One region of the Sulfitobacter sp. 15WGC genome, then DNA from elsewhere that is predicted to be linked to it. Evidence: riboswitches for the same ligand, from Rfam matches in the RefSeq annotation. Region 1 holds a riboswitch; the other holds the start of a gene.
What was found. A riboswitch is a leader RNA that binds a small molecule or an ion and turns the genes downstream of it on or off. The one in region 1 is predicted to bind thiamine pyrophosphate.
Positions count from the first base shown of each region.

Region 2: another riboswitch for thiamine pyrophosphate. It lies ahead of thiD (bifunctional hydroxymethylpyrimidine kinase/phosphomethylpyrimidine kinase); the one in region 1 lies ahead of thiB (thiamine ABC transporter substrate binding subunit).

Region 1 is NZ_SZNL01000005.1:14,751-24,099, reverse strand. It holds gene paaA (1,2-phenylacetyl-CoA epoxidase subunit PaaA) at 1-206, opposite strand, end outside; gene pcaF (3-oxoadipyl-CoA thiolase) at 235-1,440, opposite strand; gene FCK22_RS05490 (alkaline phosphatase D family protein) at 1,647-3,194, shown strand; gene cobO (cob(I)yrinic acid a,c-diamide adenosyltransferase) at 3,252-3,857, opposite strand; gene FCK22_RS05480 (DMT family transporter) at 3,928-4,866, opposite strand; gene aroC (chorismate synthase) at 4,877-5,986, opposite strand; TPP riboswitch at 6,079-6,180, shown strand; gene thiB (thiamine ABC transporter substrate binding subunit) at 6,215-7,192, shown strand; gene FCK22_RS05460 (thiamine/thiamine pyrophosphate ABC transporter permease ThiP) at 7,168-8,724, shown strand; gene FCK22_RS05455 (ATP-binding cassette domain-containing protein) at 8,711-9,349, shown strand, end outside.
Region 2 is NZ_SZNL01000008.1:99,739-109,087, reverse strand. It holds gene FCK22_RS08830 (DNA polymerase Y family protein) at 1-1,357, shown strand, start outside; partial or broken gene FCK22_RS08825 (error-prone DNA polymerase) at 1,357-4,685, shown strand; TPP riboswitch at 4,797-4,893, shown strand; gene thiD (bifunctional hydroxymethylpyrimidine kinase/phosphomethylpyrimidine kinase) at 4,960-5,763, shown strand; gene FCK22_RS08815 (FAD-dependent oxidoreductase) at 5,756-6,736, shown strand; gene thiS (sulfur carrier protein ThiS) at 6,726-6,923, shown strand; gene FCK22_RS08805 (thiazole synthase) at 6,927-7,688, shown strand; gene FCK22_RS08800 (thiamine phosphate synthase) at 7,685-8,281, shown strand; gene FCK22_RS08795 (HesA/MoeB/ThiF family protein) at 8,278-9,240, shown strand; gene FCK22_RS08790 (ABC transporter substrate-binding protein) at 9,278-9,349, shown strand, end outside.

The DNA of each region.
Region 1 (9,349 bases):
CCTTCCGGCAACTGGCCCACGATCTCGGAATGCGCATGCTGTCCGATCTGGCGGATCAGGTTCTTGCGATAGCCGTCGGGCATCCAGTCCTTGGGCTCGATCTTGCCGCCCGCGTCGATGCGTTCCTGAAAGGCGCGCTCGTCGGGGTCCATCTCGTCGAGGGATTTGACGCCCTTGCCGGTGGATTTGATCATCTGTGCATACATCGGTCCGTTCCTTTCGAGGAAAGAAGTGTCAGCCTGCGTTTTCGAGGATCAGGGCAACGCCCTGACCCACGCCCACACACATGGTACATAGCGCGTATTTGCCGCCCGTCCGCTTGAGCTGCAGCGCCGCCGTCATCACCAGACGTGCGCCGGACATGCCAAGCGGGTGGCCGATGGCGATGGCGCCGCCGTTGGCATTTACATGGGGTGCGTCATCCGGCACGCCAAGCGCGCGCAGCGTGGCGAGGCCTTGGCTCGCGAAGGCTTCGTTAAGCTCGATCACGTCCATCTGCTCGATCGTCAGGCCCGCGCGGTCCAGCACCTTGCGCACCGCCGGGATCGGGCCGATGCCCATGACGCGCGGCTCGACGCCCGCCGCCGACATGGCCACGACGCGGGCGATGGGGGCCAGGCCGTGGTCCTTCACGCCCGCCTCGGAGGCCAGCAGCATCGCCGCGGCACCGTCGTTCACGCCCGAGGCATTGCCCGCGGTCACGGTCAGGTCGGCGCCATTGATGCCGCGCAGCTTGCCCAGTTTCTCCAACGTGGTGCCGGGGCGGGGGTGTTCGTCGCTGTCGATGACCACGTCCTCGCCCTTGCGCTGCGGAATGGTGACCGGGGCGATCTCCTCGGCGAAGACGCCCTTCTCGGCTGCGGCGGCATAGCGTTCCTGGCTACGTGCGGCGAAGGCGTCTTGATCTTCGCGCGACACGTCATGGTCGGCGGCGACGTTGTCGGCGGTCTCGGGCATCGAGTCGACGCCGAACTCAGCCTTCATCTTCGGGTTCACAAAGCGCCAGCCGATGGTGGTGTCATAGACGGCGTTGTTGCGCGAAAAGGCGGTTTCGGCCTTGGGCATCACGAAGGGCGCGCGCGACATGCTCTCAATCCCGCCCGCGATGGCGAGGTCCATGTCGCCCGCGCGGATCGCCCGGGCGGCAGCGCCCACGGCGTCCATCCCGCTGGCGCAGAGACGGTTGATCGTCGCACCCGGCACCTCGACCGGCAGGCCAGCCAATAGCGACGCCATACGCGCCACGTTACGGTTATCTTCGCCTGCCTGATTGGCGCAGCCCATGATCACGTCATCGACGCGCGCCCAGTCGACGGAAGGGTTCCGCTCCATCAGCGCTTTCAGCGGCACGGCGGCCAGATCATCGGCGCGAACCGAAGAGAGGGCGCCGCCGTAACGGCCAATGGGGGTGCGCTGCGCGTCGCAGATGAATGCCTGCATGGGGGTCTCCTGTTGTTGCACCGCAATCTACACATCGGGGCGATTCGGTTCAATCAAAATGTTACGGAATGAAAATGGGGTACGGATTTTGGTAACACGTCATCGCGCTGTCACCAAAGCTTTGCCAAAGAGTCACGCAGCTGTCGGCCATCTGTCACGCGCCGGGGGTTCTGTGCCGCCATCGCCACCCTCAGAGGAAGCTCACGATGACCAAACTGATCCGCCCGACCCGTCGCGCTGTGCTGGCGGGCTCCACCGCCTTTGCCGCAAGCCTTGCCATGCCCAGCCTCAGCCGTGCAGCCTCACGCCCGGTGTTTACCCATGGGGTGCAATCGGGCGATGTCGACACGCAGTCCGGCATGATCTGGACCCGCACCGACCGCCCGGCACGGGTGCAGGTCGAAATCTCCACCACCGAGAGCTTTGATAACGCGCGCCAGCTTGCGCCGATGAACGCGTTGCCGAACCACGATCTGGCGGTGAAACGTCTGGTCGAAGGGCTGCCCTCGGATCAGGATATCTTTTACCGCTTCACCGCTGCGGACCTGAGCGACATCAATGCCACTTCCGAGCCGATCATCGGCCAGTTTCGCACCGCGCCCACCGCGCGCCGCGACGTGCGCTTTGCTTGGTCCGGTGACACCGCTGGTCAGGGCTGGGGCATCGACGATGAGGGCATGCGCACCTATGCGACCATGGCCAAACACCGCCCCGACTTCTTCCTGCATTCCGGTGACACCATCTATGCCGATGGCCCGCTTGAGGATGAGGTGCAGCTTGACGACGGCACGATGTGGAAGAACACCACCATCATCGACGAGAAACGCAAGGTGGCTGAGACGCTGGACGAATACCGCGGTCAGTGGAAATACAACCTGATGGACGACCATGTGCGCGAGATGAACGCCCATGTGCCGACCTTCATGCAGTGGGACGACCATGAGGTCGTGAACAACTGGTCCTCCTCGCGCAGCCTGATGGAAGACGACCGCTATAGCGAGAAGTCGATCCATGTCCTTGCCGCCCGCGCTTCGCAGGCCTTCCATGAGATGACCCCGCTGCGCATCACCCCCGCCGAGCCGGGCCGGGTCTACCGCAAGATCAACTACGGTCCGATTCTGGATGTCTTCTTCCTCGACCTGCGCAGCTACCGGGGGCCGAACAGCGAGAACATGCAGACCGAGATGTCGCAGGCCACCGATATCCTCGGGGCCGAGCAGATGGCATGGCTCAAGCGTGAGCTGACCAATTCGGCGGCCACATGGAAGGTCATCGCCTGCGACATGCCCATCGGTCTGGTCGTCGGCGGCGGGGCCGAGGCGGTTGCCAATGGCGACAATGGCGCCGCCAAGGGCCGCGAGCAAGAGATCGCGGGGCTGCTGCGTTTCATCAAGACCGCGCAGGTCGACAACGTGGTCTGGTTCACGGCGGATGTGCATTACACCGCCGCGCATTACTACAACCCCGACAAAGCGCAGTTTCAGGACTTTGACCCGTTCTGGGAGTTTGTGTCGGGCCCGCTGCACGCGGGCACCTTTGGCCCGAACGAATTGGACGGCACCTTTGGCCCCGAGTTGAAATACGTCAAAGCCCCCGAAGAAGGTCAGGTGAACCTGCCGCCCTCCGCCGGTCTGCAATTCTTTGGCTTGGTCGATATCGACGCCAAGACCCAGCAGATGAAAGTGCGTCTGATGGACCGCGCCGATACCGAGCTTTACTCGGTGACGCTCGACCCCAAGGGCGCGACGATCTAAGCGCCCTCCGCATGGCACAGTGAGAGGATCGCCCGGAAGCGGGCGATCCTTTTCGTTTCAGTAGTCGACGCCGCGCTGTGCTTTGATGCCCGCTTTGAACGGGTGTTTGACCTCGGACATTTCGGTCACCAGATCGGCATAGTCGCAAAGCTCGGGCCGGGCGTCACGGCCTGTCAGCACCACGGCGGTGCGCTTGTCGCGCGCGTCGAGCCCGGCGATCACATCTTCGATCTTGAGGTATTCATAGCGGATGGCGATGTTGATCTCATCCATCACCACAAGGTCATAGTCGCCGCTCTCCATCATCTCGCGCGCCTTGCCGAATGCGGCCTCGGCGGCGGCGATGTCGCGGTTGCGGTCTTGGGTGTCCCAAGTGAAACCTTCGCCCATCGTGTGCCATGTCACCTCATCCAACCGTTCAAAGAACAATCGTTCGCCGGTTTTCCATTTGCCCTTGATGAACTGCACCACGCCGACGCGCTGTTTCCAGCCAAGCGCGCGCACCACCACGCCGAAAGCAGAAGAGGATTTGCCCTTGCCCGGCCCGGTATGGACCAGCACCAGACCCTTGTCCGGGTCTTGCAACTCGGCCACCTTGGCGCGCTGCTCGGCCTGACGCTGCTGCATCTTTTCCTTGTGATCTTTCGGATCCGCGTCGCTCATCGGTCATCTCCTCTATCCGGTTTTGGGGCACCATAGGGAGAGGCCGGGCCGGGCGAAAGCCCGCATTCGATCACGCTTTGGGATCGGTGACAGACCGCGCCTTGCCCCGTTCCATCCCCAACTGCCGCTCGCGCCAGATCACCAACGCGCCCGCGCTGATCACCAGCGCCGCGCCCGCCAGCATCATCATCGTAGGCAGTTCGGCAAAGAAGACATAGCCCAGCAAGATGGCGAAAAGCATCGAGGTATAGTCATAGGGGGCCAGCATCGAGGCTGAGCCAAAGCGGTAGGCCGAGGTGATCAGGATTTGCGCCACCCCGCCGATCAGCCCGGCGAGGACCAGCAGGCCAAAGGTTTGCAGATCGGGGATGACCCAGCCGAAGGGCAGGGTGCAGAGCGCCAGCAAGGAGGCGGTGCAGGAGAAGTAAAAGACGATCGCGGCGGTATCTTCGTTCTGCACCAATTGGCGAATGTGGATCTGCACGAGGCTGCGCACCATTGTCGCCATCAGGATCAGCAACGCGCCGATGGTGGCTGTCTGCTCCATCGTGCCGATGCTGGTGAATCGCGGCCAAAGGATGATCATCACCCCCACCAACCCAATCGCCACGGCACTCACGCGGATCAGCCGGATTTTCTCGCCCAGCAATACGGCAGCGAGGATGACGGTGAAAATCGGTGTGGCAAAGCCGATGGCCGTGACCTCGGGCAGGGGCAGCAGGCCGAGGCCGGTAAAGGTCAGCCCCATCGCCGTGGTGCCGAAGAGCCCGCGCCAAACATGGCCCATCGGGTTTTGCGTCTTTAGCCCGCTTTTCAATTTGCCGCGCTGCGCCAGCCAGATCAGGATCACCGGAATGGCAAAGAAGGAGCGGAAGAAGACCGACTCCCCGGCGGGGACCTCGTCGGCCAGCGATTTGATGATCGCGGACATGCAGGTGAAAAGCAGGATCGCCGTGATTTTCAGTCCGACACCAAGGGCGGGGCGGGCGGAGAAATCATCGACTTTCATGCTTTGATCCTCACGCCTCAGGGCCGATTATGCCGCGGTTCTGGCCAATCTGTCCGCGATGCAGCAGCAGGTGATCCAGCAGCACGCAGGCCATCATCGCCTCGCCCACCGGCACTGCGCGGATGCCGACGCAGGGATCGTGGCGGCCCTTGGTGATGATCTCGGTCTCTTCGCCCTGTTTCGTGATCGTGCGCCGCGTGGTCAGGATGCTGGAGGTCGGCTTCACCGCGAAACGCAGCACCACATCCTGCCCGGTGCTGATCCCGCCCAAGATGCCGCCCGCGTGGTTCGAGGAATATTCCGGCCCATCGGGCCCCATGGTGATCTCATCGGCGTTCAATTCGCCCGTCAGCATCGCCGCCGACATGCCCTCGCCGATCTCCACGCCTTTGACGGCATTGATGCTCATCATCGCGGCGGCCAGATCGGTGTCGAGCTTACCATAGACCGGCGCGCCGAGGCCCGCAGGCACGCCGCGCGCCGTCACTTCGATGATCGCGCCGACGCTGCTGCCCGATTTGCGCAGCCCGTCGAGGTAGTCGGCCCAGTCCGCCGCTGCTTTGGCATCCGGCACCCAAAAGGGGTTTTGGTCGATCTGGTCCCAATCGAACGCTTCGCGGTCGATCTTATGCGGCCCCATCTGCACCATGTAGCCGGTGATCTGAAGCGCCGGCACCAGCGCTTTGATCGCCTCACGCGCCAGACCGCCCGCCGCCACCCGCGCGGCGGTCTCCCGGGCCGAGGAACGGCCACCCCCGCGATAGTCGCGGATGCCGTATTTCTGGAAATAGGTGATATCGGCGTGACCGGGGCGGAACTTGTCCTTGATGTCGCCGTAGTCTTTCGAGCGTTGATCGGTGTTCTCGATCATCAACTGGATCGGCGTGCCGGTGGTGACCCCTTCAAAGGTGCCCGACAGGATCCGCACCTCATCCGCTTCGCGCCGCTGTGTGGTGTATTTGTTCTGGCCCGGTTTGCGCTTGTCGAGCCACTGTTGGATCATGCCCTCGTCAATCGGCACGCCAGGGGGGCAGCCGTCGATGGTCGCCCCAAGGGCGGGCCCGTGGCTCTCGCCCCATGTGGTGACCCGGTAAAGATGGCCAAAGCTGTTGATCGACATGGGCGGACCTCCTGTTGTCAAACCCTTAGCCGGGGCAGCGCCCTGCCTCAAGGGGATTTGCCTTGCCAATTGTGCAGGTCCGATCTACCCCTGACGCTACCTCGGGGGGCCTTTGGGCTGAGATGTGCATGTTGTGCGGACCCGTTGAACCTGAACCGGTTAACACCGGCGGAGGGAAGGTCAGGACAGACATCCACCTTTTACCTTTCGCCGCAAAAGGAGGATGCGATGAAGTATCTTACACTTGCTGCGGGCGTCTTGGGCGCATCGGCCGCATGGGCCGAGACGCCTGAACTGACGGTCTATACCTACGACAGTTTCGTCACCGAATGGGGGCCGGGTCCGGCCATCGAAGAGGGGTTCGAGGCCGAATGCGGCTGCGACCTGAAATTCGTCGGCATGGGCGACGGTGCGGCCCTTTTGGCGCGGCTCAAGCTTGAAGGCGCACGGTCCGACGCGGATATCGTGCTGGGGCTGGACACCAGCCTGATCGCCGCCGCGAAAGAGACCGGGTTGTTCGCGCCGAGCGGGTTGCAGGCCGACTATGACCTGCCGATCACTTGGGAAGACGAAGTTTTCGTGCCCTATGACTGGGGCTATTTCGCCTTTGTCCACGGCACCGATCTGGACGCGCCCGGCAATTTCAAAGCGCTGGCCGAGAGCGATCTGAAAATCGTGATCCAAGACCCGCGCTCTTCGACGCCGGGTTTGGGGCTGCTGATGTGGGTCAAAGCGGCCTACGGCGAGGACGCGCCCGAGGTTTGGGCGGGGCTGGCCGACAACGTCGTGACCGTGACCAAAGGGTGGTCCGAAGCCTACGGTCTCTTCCTCGGAGGCGAGGCCGACATGGTGCTGAGCTACACCACCTCTCCGGCCTATCACCTGATCGCGGAGGAGGATGACAGCAAGACCGCGGCGCTGTTCGACGAGGGTCATTACATGCAGATCGAAGTGGCGGGGAAGCTTGCCGGGTCGGATCAGCCGGAACTGGCGGATCGGTTCTTGCAATACCTCGTCTCTGATGCCGCGCAATCGGTGCTGCCGACGACCAACTGGATGTATCCCGCCGTGACGCCCGAAGGCGGTCTGCCCGCAGGGTTCGAAGGCATGATCCAGCCCGGCAAGGCGCTGTTGGTGCCGAACGGCGATGTCCCCGCGCTCCGTGATGAGGCTTTGGACGAATGGCTGACCGCGCTGTCGCGTTAAGCGGCAAGTCGGGGCTTTTCGCCGCCGCGCTGGTGGCGGGGCTGATCCTTGCCGCTTTGGTCGCCGTTTTCGCGGCGGCCGATGTGGGCGCAGGGCTCGGCCCGGCAGATTGGGCGGCGGTGCGGTTTACCGCGACACAGGCGGTTTGGTCGGCGGTGCTTTCGGTGTTGCTGGCCGTGCCGGTGGCGCGGGCATTGGCGCGGCGGCGGTTCTGGGGGCGCGGGGCGCTGATCACGCTGCTGGGCGCGCCCTTCATTCTGCCGGTGATCGTGGCGGTGCTGGGGCTGCTGACGGTCTTTGGCCGTTCGGGGGTACTGAACCAATTTGGCGCGGCTCTGGGCCTGCCGCCGGTGTCGATCTACGGGCTGCATGGTGTGGTTCTGGCGCATGTCTTCTTCAATCTGCCGCTGGCGACGCGGCTTTTGCTGCAAGGCTGGCAGAGCATCCCGTCCGAGCGGTTTCGGCTCGCGGGGCAACTCCAGATGACGCCGCGGGCGCTGTTTCTGGCGCTGGAATGGCCAATGCTGCGCCAGGTGCTGCCCGGTGTGGCGGCGCTGATTTTCGTGATTTGCCTGACCAGCTTCGCCGTGGCCCTGACGCTGGGCGGTGGGCCGCGGGCGACGACGATTGAATTGGCGATCTATCAGGCCTTTCGGTTTGACTTTGATCTGGGGCGCGCCGCGCTTCTGTCCGTGGTGCAGCTTGTTCTGGCTGGCGCTGCGGCGGTGGCGGCGCTTTGGTTGATCCCGCCGATCAGCTTGGGCGGCGGGTTGGACCGCCCCCTGCGCCGCTGGGATGCGCGGGGCGGCGCGCAGCGGGCGTTGGACGGGGTGGTGATCGCGCTCGCCGCGCTGTTTTTGCTGCTGCCGCTGGGGGCCGTGGTGCTGCGCGGGCTGGCGGGGGTCGCGGAACTGCCTGCCTCGGTCTGGCAGGCCACCGGGAATAGCATTCTGGTGGCGGGGTTGAGCGTGGCGGTGCTGGCCCTGCTGGCGCTGCCGATGGCAGGCTGGATCGCCACCCGGCGGCGCGGCGGGGTGGAGGCGATTGGCCTGATGGGGCTTGCGGCCTCTCCGCTGATGATCGGCACGGGGTGGTTCATCCTGATCAACCCTGTGCTGGACCCGGCACGGCTGAGCCTGCCGGTCACCGCCTTGGTCAACGCGCTGATGGCGCTGCCTTTCGTGCTGCGCATTCTGGTGCCGCGCCTGCGCGAGACCTTGCAGGATTATGGCCCCCTGACCCAGACCCTCGGCATGACGGGCTGGGCGCTGTGGCGGCTGCTGGTCCTGCCGCGTCTGCGCCCGCAACTGGGCTTTGCCGCCGGGCTGACGGGGGCGCTCTCGGTGGGGGATCTCGGCGTGATCGCGCTTTTCGCCGATCAGGAACGTGCGACGCTGCCTTTGCAGATGTATCGTCTGATGGGCGCCTACCGGATGGAGGCCGCGGCGGGCGCGGCGCTGCTTTTGCTGGTCTTGGCACTGGCGGTGTTTTTCATCTGCGACAAATGGGGGCGCTGGCATGCTGACGCTTGAGGAAATGCGCATTGAGCGGGGCGATTTCAGCCTCGTGGCCGATATGACACTGGCGCAGGGGCGCAACTACGCGGTAATCGGCCCCTCGGGGTCGGGCAAGTCGACCTTGCTGGCGGCAATCTGTGGGTTCGTGCCGGTGGCGGCGGGGCGGCTGCTGCGGGAGGGGGAGGAGATCACGGATCAACATCCCGGCCAGCGCGGCATGACGATGCTGTTTCAGGATAATAACCTGTTCCCACATCTCACCGTGCGGCAGAACGTCGGCCTTGGCCTGCGCCCCGACCTGCGGTTGAAAGCGGCGGATCGGGAGGCCGTCGATGCGGCCCTCGCGCGGGTGGGGCTCAGCGATCACGCCGCCAAACGCCCCGGCGCGCTCTCGGGTGGGCAGCAAAGCCGCGTGGCGCTGGCGCGGGTGCTGGTGCAGGCGCGGCCTTGGGTGCTGTTGGACGAGCCCTTCGCCGCGCTCGGCCCGGCGCTGCGAGTCGAGATGTTGGATTTGGTCCAAGACCTCGCCCGAGAGACGGGGGCGGGACTGATCATGGTGACCCATGCGCCCGATGACGTGCGCCGCATCGCGGATGAGGTGATCTTTGTCGAAGGCGGGCGCGCTCATGCGCCGGGACCG
Region 2 (9,349 bases), on a different contig from region 1:
CATCGAGACGGGCGCGCGGGTGGTCGACGTGCAGGCGATCCATCCCGATCTGCATGTCGAGCCTGCCGATCTGGAGGGCGACGCCGCGCTGGTCAAACGGCTGGTGCATTGGGCGCGGCGCTGGTGCCCCTGGACGGCGCGGGACGTCGATCACGGTCTGCTGCTCGATGTGACTGGCTGCACGCATCTGTTTGGCGGCGAGGCGGCGATGCTGCGCGACATCCGCAGCCGCTTCGCGCTGCAGGGGCTGACCGCGCGCTGCGCCATGGCCCCCACCCCCGGGGCCGCGCAGGCGCTGGCGCGTTTCGGCTCCGGCGCGCAGATCTGCGGGGCCGAGGACGTGGGCGCCGCCCTCGCCCCCCTGCCCGTCGCCGCCCTGCGGCTGGATACGCAGACCACGCGGCTGCTGGACCGGCTCGGCCTCAAGACCATCGGCGCGCTGAGCGATCTGCCCCGCGCCGCACTGATGCGCCGCTTCGCCAGCCTGAAGCCCGAGCGCAACCCGCTGATCCTGCTCGACAAAGCGCTCGGCAAGGCCGCCGACCCGCTGAACGCCCCGCCCGACCACCGTCACTTCATGGCCCGCAGCCGCCTGGCTGAGCCGGTGCTCGACCCCGCCCCGCATCTGCCCGCGCTGGTCGAGGACCTCTGCGCGCAACTGGCCCGGGCGGAACTGGGTGCGCGGCGGCTGCGGCTGACGGTCTACCGCATCGACGGCGACTGGCGCGGCCTCGACACAGCCACCGCCCGCGCCAGCCGGGACGCCGCCCATCTGCGCCGCCTTTTCGACGGCAAGCTCGAGAACATCGACAGCGGCTTTGGCTTCGACCTCATGACGCTGGAGGCGCTGGCGAGCGAGCCGCTGCCGCTGATGCAGGACCACCTCGACGGCAAGCGCGACCCTTCGGCGGACGTGGCCGGGCTCTTGGACCGTCTGGTCGCCAAGCTCGGCCCCGAAAAGGTGAGCTGGCCGCAGTGGCGCGAGACCCACAAGCCCGAGGCGGTGGAAGAACGCGCCCCGGCCCTCCAGACCAACCCCACCGCCGCGCCATTGCTGCTGCGCGAGCGCCCGCTGCGCCTGCTCACTCCGCCCGAGGAGGTGCGCGTGATCTACGCCGTGCCCGAAGGCCCGCCCTCGCAGTTCAACTGGCGCCGCGTCACCTACAAGACCACCCGCCACGCCGGGCCCGAGCGCATCGCGCCGGAATGGTGGCGCGACCGCCCCGGCACCCGTCTGCGCGATTATTACAAGGTGGAGGTGGCGGGCGGCCAGCGCTTCTGGCTCTACCGCGAAGGCGTGATCCACGACGGCCGCGGGGCCGAGCCGCGCTGGTTCCTGCACGGGATGTTCGCCTGATGCCGCAGCAAGAGGGACATAAGCGCCGCACCTTGGGCGAGGACGGGCTCAGCGCCCCACCGCGAGCGGACTACGTCGAGTTCGGGCTGGCCAGTTGTTTTTCCTTCCTGCGCGCCGCCTCGGACGCCGTCGATCTGGTCGAGACGGCGCATCACCACGGCTACGACAGCCTCGGCATCGCGGATCACAACACGCTGGCGGGCGTGGTGCGGCTGCATGTGGAGGCGGAAAAGGCCCATATCCGCCCCCTGATCGGCGCGCGTCTGGTGCTGCTCTGCGGGACCGAGATCCTCGCCTACCCGCAGGACCGCGCCGCCTATGCGCGGCTCTCGACGCTGCTCTCGGCGGGCAAGATGCAATCGGTCGACGGCGAATGGCAGCAAAAGGGCGAGACCCATCTGACGTTAGAAATGCTGCAAGGCCATGCCGAAGGGCTGCACCTCATCGTCATGCCGCCCGAGAACCTCGACCTCTTCGCCGCGGGCCTGCCGCGGCTGCTGAAGGCGCTGCCGGGGATGCGCCATATCGGCGCGAGTTTCCTCTACCGGGGCGATGATCGCGCGCGGATCAACCGGCTGGATGCGCTGGCCCGCGCCCATGGGCTGAGGCTGCTTGCCACCAACGACGTGCTCTACCACGCCCGCCACCGGCGGCCCTTGCAGGACGTGATGGTGGCGATCCGCGAAGGCGTGATCGTGCCCAAGGCAGGCTATCTGCTGGCCGCCAATGCCGAGCGACACCTGAAATCCCCCGCGGCGATGATCCGCCTCTTCGCCGACTGGCCCCATGCCATCGCCGAGACCCGCAAGCTGGCGGATAAGATCACCTTCCGCCTCACCGATCTGGCCTATGAATACCCGCATGAGATCGTCCCCGAGGGCCGCAGCCCGATGGAGGAACTGGCCCGCCTGACATGGGAGGGCGCGGCCCGGCGCTACCCCGAAGGCGTGCCCGAAGCGGTGAAAAAGACCATCGAGAAGGAATTCGCCCTGATCTCCTCCAAGAAGATCGCGCGTTATTTCCTGACCATCTACGACATCGTCCGCTTCGCCCGCGAGGAGGCCGAGCCGCCGATCCTCTGCCAGGGGCGCGGCTCGGCGGCCAATTCCGCCGTCTGTTTTTGTCTCGGCATCACCTCGGTCGACCCGGCGGTGCATGACCTGCTCTTCGAGCGGTTCCTCAGCGAGGAACGCGACGAGCCGCCCGACATCGACGTCGATTTCGAGCATGAGCGGCGCGAGGAAGTCATCCAGTACATGTACGGCAAATACGGCCGCCACCGCGCCGGGCTCTGCGCCACGGTGATCCACTACCGCCCGCGCTCGGCCATTCGCGAGGTCGGCAAGGCGATGGGGATTTCCGAAGACGTGACCTCGAAACTCGCCGGCACCGTCTGGGGCAGTTTCGAGGGTGAGATGGACGACGCCCGCGCCCGCGAGGCCGGACTGGACCTCTCGGACCCCTACCTGCGCATGGTGCTGAAGCTCGCCTCCCAGATGATCGGCATGCCACGGCACCTGAGCCAGCACGTCGGCGGCTTCATCCTGACCGAACGCCCCCTGACCGAGATCGTGCCCATCGGCAACGGCGCCATGCCCGAGCGCAGTTTCATCGAGTGGGACAAGGACGACATCGACGCCTTGCAGATCTTCAAGGTCGATATCCTCGCGCTCGGCATGCTCACCTGCATCGCCAAATGCTTCGACCTGATCGAGGCGCATTACGACCGCCCGCTGGAACTGGCCACGGTGCCGGTGGAAGATCACGAGGACGACGCCACCGGGCGGCCCACCTACGACATGCTCTGCCGGGGCGACAGCCTTGGCGTGTTTCAGGTCGAAAGCCGGGCGCAGATGGCGATGCTGCCGAAACTGCGGCCCCGCGTCTTCTACGATCTGGTGATCGAGGTCGCCATCGTCCGCCCCGGCCCGATCCAAGGCGACATGGTCCACCCCTACCTGCGCCGCCGTCAGGGGCTCGAGAGCGTCGTCTACCCCGCCCCCGGCCCGGCCTATCCGCAGGACGAGTTGTTCAGCATCCTCAGCCGGACTTTGGGCGTGCCGATCTTTCAGGAACAGGCGATGAAGATCTCCATCGACGCGGCGCGCTTCTCGCCCGCCGAGGCCAATGAGCTGCGCAAGGCCATGGCCACCTTCCGCTCGCGCGGGACGATTGAGAAGCTGCAGGACAAGATGGTGGGCCGCATGACCAAACGCGGCTACGATCCGGTCTTCGCGCAGCGCTGTTTCGACCAGATCAAGGGCTTTGGCGAATACGGTTTCCCCGAAAGCCATGCGGCGAGTTTCGCCAAGCTGGTCTATGTCTCGTCATGGATGAAATGCCACTACCCGGCGGCCTTTGCCTGCGCGCTCTTGAACTCCCAGCCGATGGGGTTTTACGCGCCGGCGCAGATCGTGCGCGATGCGCGTGAACATCAGGTCGAGGTGCGCGATGTGGATGTGAACCTCTCGGACTGGAACTGCACGCTGGAGCCTCGTGGGGACGGTTTCGCCCTGCGGCTGGGGCTGCGCATGGTCGACGGGCTGCAGGAAAAGGCCGGCGCGCGGATCATGGACCGGCGCGACGCGCCTTACGCCGATGTCGAAGATCTCAAGTCCCGCGCGGTCTCGATGCCAAGGCGATCCGCCAGCTCGCCGCCGCCGATACGATGCGCAGCATGGGGATCGATCGGCGCCAAGCGCTCTGGCAGGCCCAAGGGCTGCGCGACGCGCCCGCCTTGCCGATCTTCGACCATGCCGAGGCTTCGGCCCGCGGCCCGGAACCGGAGGTGCATCTGCCGGTGATGCCAAAGGCGGAACAGGTCGTGGCCGACTATCAGACGATGCGCCTGTCGCTGAAGGCGCATCCGATGTCCTTCTACCGCGGGAGCCTTGCGGCGCAGGGGTTCGCCTCGGCGCGAGACCTTTCGCGCATGGGCCACGGGCGGCGGGTGAAGCTGGCGGGGCTGGTGCTGGTGCGCCAGAAACCCGGCAGCGCCAAGGGGGTGTGCTTCATCACGCTGGAGGATGAGTTTGGCGTCGCCAACCTCGTGATCTGGCCAAACATGTTCAAGCTCTACCGCCCCACGATCATGTCGTCGCGGCTTCTGGTCGTGGAGGGGCGCGTGCAGACCGACGGGCGGGTGATCCATGTGGTGGCCGAGCGGCTCGAAAACCGCTCCGACCGGCTGGCGGCGCTGTCGGACGCGCCGATGCCCGGCATCACGACGCCGGGCGATCACCCGACCCATCCGCTGCCCGGTCAGGTGGCCATGCACGGCCACCCGCGTGATGCCAAGGTGATCCCCAAATCGCGGGATTTTCATTAACGATTCCTCATGCAATGCATGAGGTGCGCACCGCAACTAACTGATATAAAACGAAACGCAATAATTAACCGATCCCCTGTTGACCCTATGAACGCCCCTCGCTAGCCTGCCGGAAATCCGTTGGGGTGCCGCAGGGCTGAGAGGTGAAAACCGACCCATCGAACCTGATCCGGGTCGTACCGGCGTAGGGAACGGAAGCAAGCATCAGCCCCATCCGGGCGGTCGTTTACCCCGTATCTCCATGCCCTTGGCCCATCTAACGAATGGGGGCCGAATGGCGTTTCAAGCACTGACAATCGCGGGCTCCGACAGCGGCGGCGGGGCGGGGATTCAAGCCGATCTCAAGACCTTTAGCGCGCTCGGCGTCTATGGGGCCAGCGTGCTCACCGCCGTCACCGCGCAGAACACCCGCGCCGTCACCGCGGTCGCCATGATCGCGCCTGCGATGATCCGCGCGCAGATGGCGGCGGTCTTTGACGATCTGGCCATCGGCGCGGTCAAGATTGGCATGTTGGGCGACCCGGCCACGATCTCCGCCGTGGCCGAGGGGCTGGCCGACTGCCCCGCACCCGTTGTGCTCGACCCGGTGATGGTGGCGAAATCCGGCGATGCGCTGCTCTCTGCCGAAGCGGTCAAAACCCTGCGCGACCGGATGCTGCCCCGCGCCCATGTGCTGACGCCGAACCTGCCCGAGGCCGCACGGCTGCTGGACACAGAAGAAGCCACCGACGAGGCCACCATGCTCGCGCAGGGCCGCGCGCTGCTGTCGCTCGGCCCCCGCGCGGTGCTGATGAAGGGCGGCCATGGCAAGGGCGAAACCTGCGTCGACCTGCTGATTTCCGAGGCCGAGACCCTGCGCCTTTCCGCGCCCCGCCAGCAGACGGCGAACACCCATGGCACCGGCTGCACGCTCTCTGCCGCCATTGCCGCCGGTCTGGCGCGGGGCCAGCCTCTGCCGGGGGCGGTGGAGGCCGCCCATAGCTATCTGCAACGCGCCATTGCCGCGGCGGACGCCCTCAACATCGGCCATGGCCACGGGCCGGTGCATCATTTCCACGGCGTTTGGCCCCATGAATGATGTCACCATCATCGGCGCGGGCGTGGCAGGGCTCTGGGCCGCGCGGGCCTGTCTGGCGCAGGGGCTGCGGCCCCGGCTCGTTGACCGCAAAGGCCCGCCCGGGCCGCACGGCTGTTCGTGGTGGGCGGGCGGCATGCTCGCCCCCTTTTGCGAAGGCGCGCTGAGCGAGCCTGCGGTGGTGACCCACGGGCGGCGTGCTGCGACGCTATGGGGGGAGGTCACGGAGGTCACCCATAGGGGCACGCTGGTCCTCGCCCCCGAGCGGGACCGCGCGGAATTGCAGCGTTTTGCCGCCCGCACCGAGGGCCACAGCGACTGCGACGCCGAAGCCATCGCGACCTGCGAGCCGGACCTCGCCGGGCGCCATCGCCGCGGGTTGTTCTTTGCCGAGGAGGCGCATCTGAACCCGCGCCAAGCGCTGCATGATCTATCCCAAACCCTTATCGCCCAAGGGGTAAAGGTCGAGACCACGGCCCTCACCCCTTCGGAGGTCACAGGCCCGGTGATCGACTGCCGCGGCATGGTGGCCTGCGACGCTCTGCCCGGTCTGCGTGCCGTGCGCGGGGAGATGATCCTGCTGCGCGCGCCCGAGATCACCCTCACCCGCCCGATCCGCCTGCTACACCCGCGCCACCCGCTCTACGTCGTACCGCGCGGGCAAGGCATCTACATGCTGGGCGCGACCCAGATCGAAAGCGCCAGCCGCAGCGGCATGACCGCCCGCTCGGCGCTGGAACTGCTCTCAGCCGCCTATGCGCTCGACCCGCGCTTTGCCGAGGGCGAGATCATCGAGATGGGCGCCGACCTGCGCCCGGCCTTCGCCGACAATCTGCCCGGCATCGTGCAGCGCGGGGCGGTGCTGCATCTGAACGGATTGTTCCGGCACGGCTTTCTCATGGCGCCCGCCTTGGCCGAACAGGCTGCGGGCTTTCTGGCAACAGCGATAACGGGGGATTTATTCCGTGAAGATTGAAGTGAACGGCGAGACGCGAGAGGTCACCGCCGCGCAGCTTGACGCGGCATTGGCAGAACTGGGCTGGGGCGAAGCGAAAGTCGCCACCGCCCTCAACGGCAGTTTCGTTCCCGCAGGCGCGCGGGGCGAGACCATGCTGAGCGACGGCGACCGGCTCGAAGTGCTCAGCGCCATGCAGGGGGGCTGAGCGATGCGCGATTTTTACGGCACCGCCCTGCCCCTGCCGCTGATGCTGGGCACCGCGCGCTACCCCTCGCCCGCAGTGATGGAGGCCGCCTTTCGCCAAAGCGCCGCGCCGGTCGCCACGGTTTCGCTGCGCCGCGAGCAAGGCGCGGGACAGGCGTTTTGGGACATGGTGCGCGGCTTGGGCGTGCATCTGCTGCCCAACACCGCCGGCTGCCATTCGGCGCGCGAGGCGATCACCACGGCGCAGATGGCGCGGGAGTATTTTGGCACCAATTGGATCAAGCTGGAGGTCATCGGCCATGCCGACACCTTGCAACCTGACCCCTTCGGGCTGGTCGAGGCTGCCGAGGCGCTCTGCGCCGATGGGTTCGAGGTCTTCCCCTATACCACCGAGGATCAGGTGCTGGCCGCGCGGCTGGTCGATGCAGGCTGCCGGGTGCTGATGCCTTGGGGTGCGCCGATCGGCTCGGGGCTGGGGCTGAACAACCTGCACGGGCTGCGCAGTCTGCGGGCAGCATTTCCCGATGTGGCCATGGTGATCGACGCGGGCCTCGGCCTGCCCAGCCATGCCGCGCAAGCGCTGGAGATGGGGTTCGACGCGGTGCTTTTGAACACCGCCGTGGCCGAGGCCCGCGACCCCGCCGCCATGGCCGAAGCCTTTGCGCTGGCCTGCCGCGCGGGCGCGCTTGCAGCCGCTTCCGGCCCCATGGGCCAGCGCGACATGGCCGTGCCCTCCACCCCCGTCATCGGAAAGGCTTGGCTATGAGCTTGCCGCGTTTCTACCCCGTCTTCGATAGTGCCGCATGGGTCGCGCGGGCCGTGCCCTTGGGTGTGAAGCTGGTGCAACTGCGCATCAAGGACGCGCCGGAAGAGGTGCTGCGCGCCGAGATCACCACCGCGCTCGACCTCTGCCGCCAGCACGGCGCGCTGCTGGTAGTGAATGACCATTGGCAACTGGCGATTGAACTGGGGGCCGATTGGCTGCATCTGGGGCAAGAGGATTTGGACAGTGCCGACATCCCCGCGATCCGCGCCGCCGGGCTGAAGCTGGGCCTGTCGACCCATGACCATGCCGAGCTTGACCGCGCGCTGGCCCTCGCCCCTGATTACATCGCCCTGGGCCCCGTCTATCCGACCATTCTGAAAAAGATGAAATGGACCGAACAGGGGCTCGACCGGCTGACGGAATGGAAGGCGCGGATCGGGGATATCCCGCTTTGCGCCATTGGCGGCATGTCTGTCGCCCGCGCGCCGGGGGCCTTTGCCGCCGGGGCCGATACGGTGGCGGCGGTCACGGATATCACGCTGAACGCAGACCCCGAAGCGCGGATGCGCGAATGGCTTGAGGTGACGGCATGAGCCGCTACGCCCGCCAGACGGTTCTGCCGCAGGTCGGTGCCGAGGGGCAAGCGCGGCTCACGGCGGCGCATGTGCTGGTCGTCGGGGCCGGAGCGCTGGCGGTGCCCGTGCTGCAATATCTCGTCGGGGCCGGTGTCGGGCGGATCACATTGGTGGACGGCGATCAGGTGGCCTTGAGCAATCTGCACCGCCAACCGCTCTACCGGATGGACGATATCGGCAGGCCCAAGGTCCGTGCTGCCGCCGAGGCGATGGCGGCGCTGAACCCCGAGGTGACGCTTGCCCCGCGTGCCGAATGGCTCACCCCCGCCAATGCGCCCGCCCTGCTGGCGGACTGCGATATCGCCCTCGACTGCGCCGACACTTTCGCCGCCAGCCTGACCCTGTCGGACGAAGCCCGGGCGCAGGGCAAACCGCTGATTTCAGCCTCGGCCCTTGGGCTTTCCGGCTATGTCGGCGGTTTCTGCGGGGGTGCCCCCTCGCTGCGCGCTGTTTTCCCTGACCTGCCGCAGACAGCAGCGACCTGTGACACGGCGGGCGTCTTGGGGCCCGTGGTCGGGATGATCGGCGCGGCACAGGCGCAGATGGCGCTCTCGGTCCTGCTGGGTCTCGCGCCCTCCCCGCTGGGGCAACTCATGATCTGGGACGCCGCGCAATGGCGCATGTCGGGCTTTCGTTTCGACAGCGCGCCCGAACCTGCGCGCGCCGCAGGTTTCATCGCCGAAAGCCAGATCGCCCCGCGCGATATGGTCATCGACCTGCGCGCCGAAGCGCCCGCGCCTTTCTCAGCCCAAGCGCGTCATGTCCCGCCCGAGGCGCTGCCGGACCTGCCGTTGCCAGCCGATGCACCGCGCATCGTGCTCGCCTGCCGCACCGGCCTGCGCGCGCATCACGCGGCCAAAACCCTCCGCCCCCGCTGGCCGGGCGAGATCGCCCTGCTCGCCCTCCCGGGCGCCTGACCCTCTTCCCGCATAAACGATATACTGGAGACCCTTCGTGAAAAACATCCTCGCCCCCCTTGCCCTGACGCTGATCGCGGCCCCCGCCTTGGCCCAAGACAAGATGACC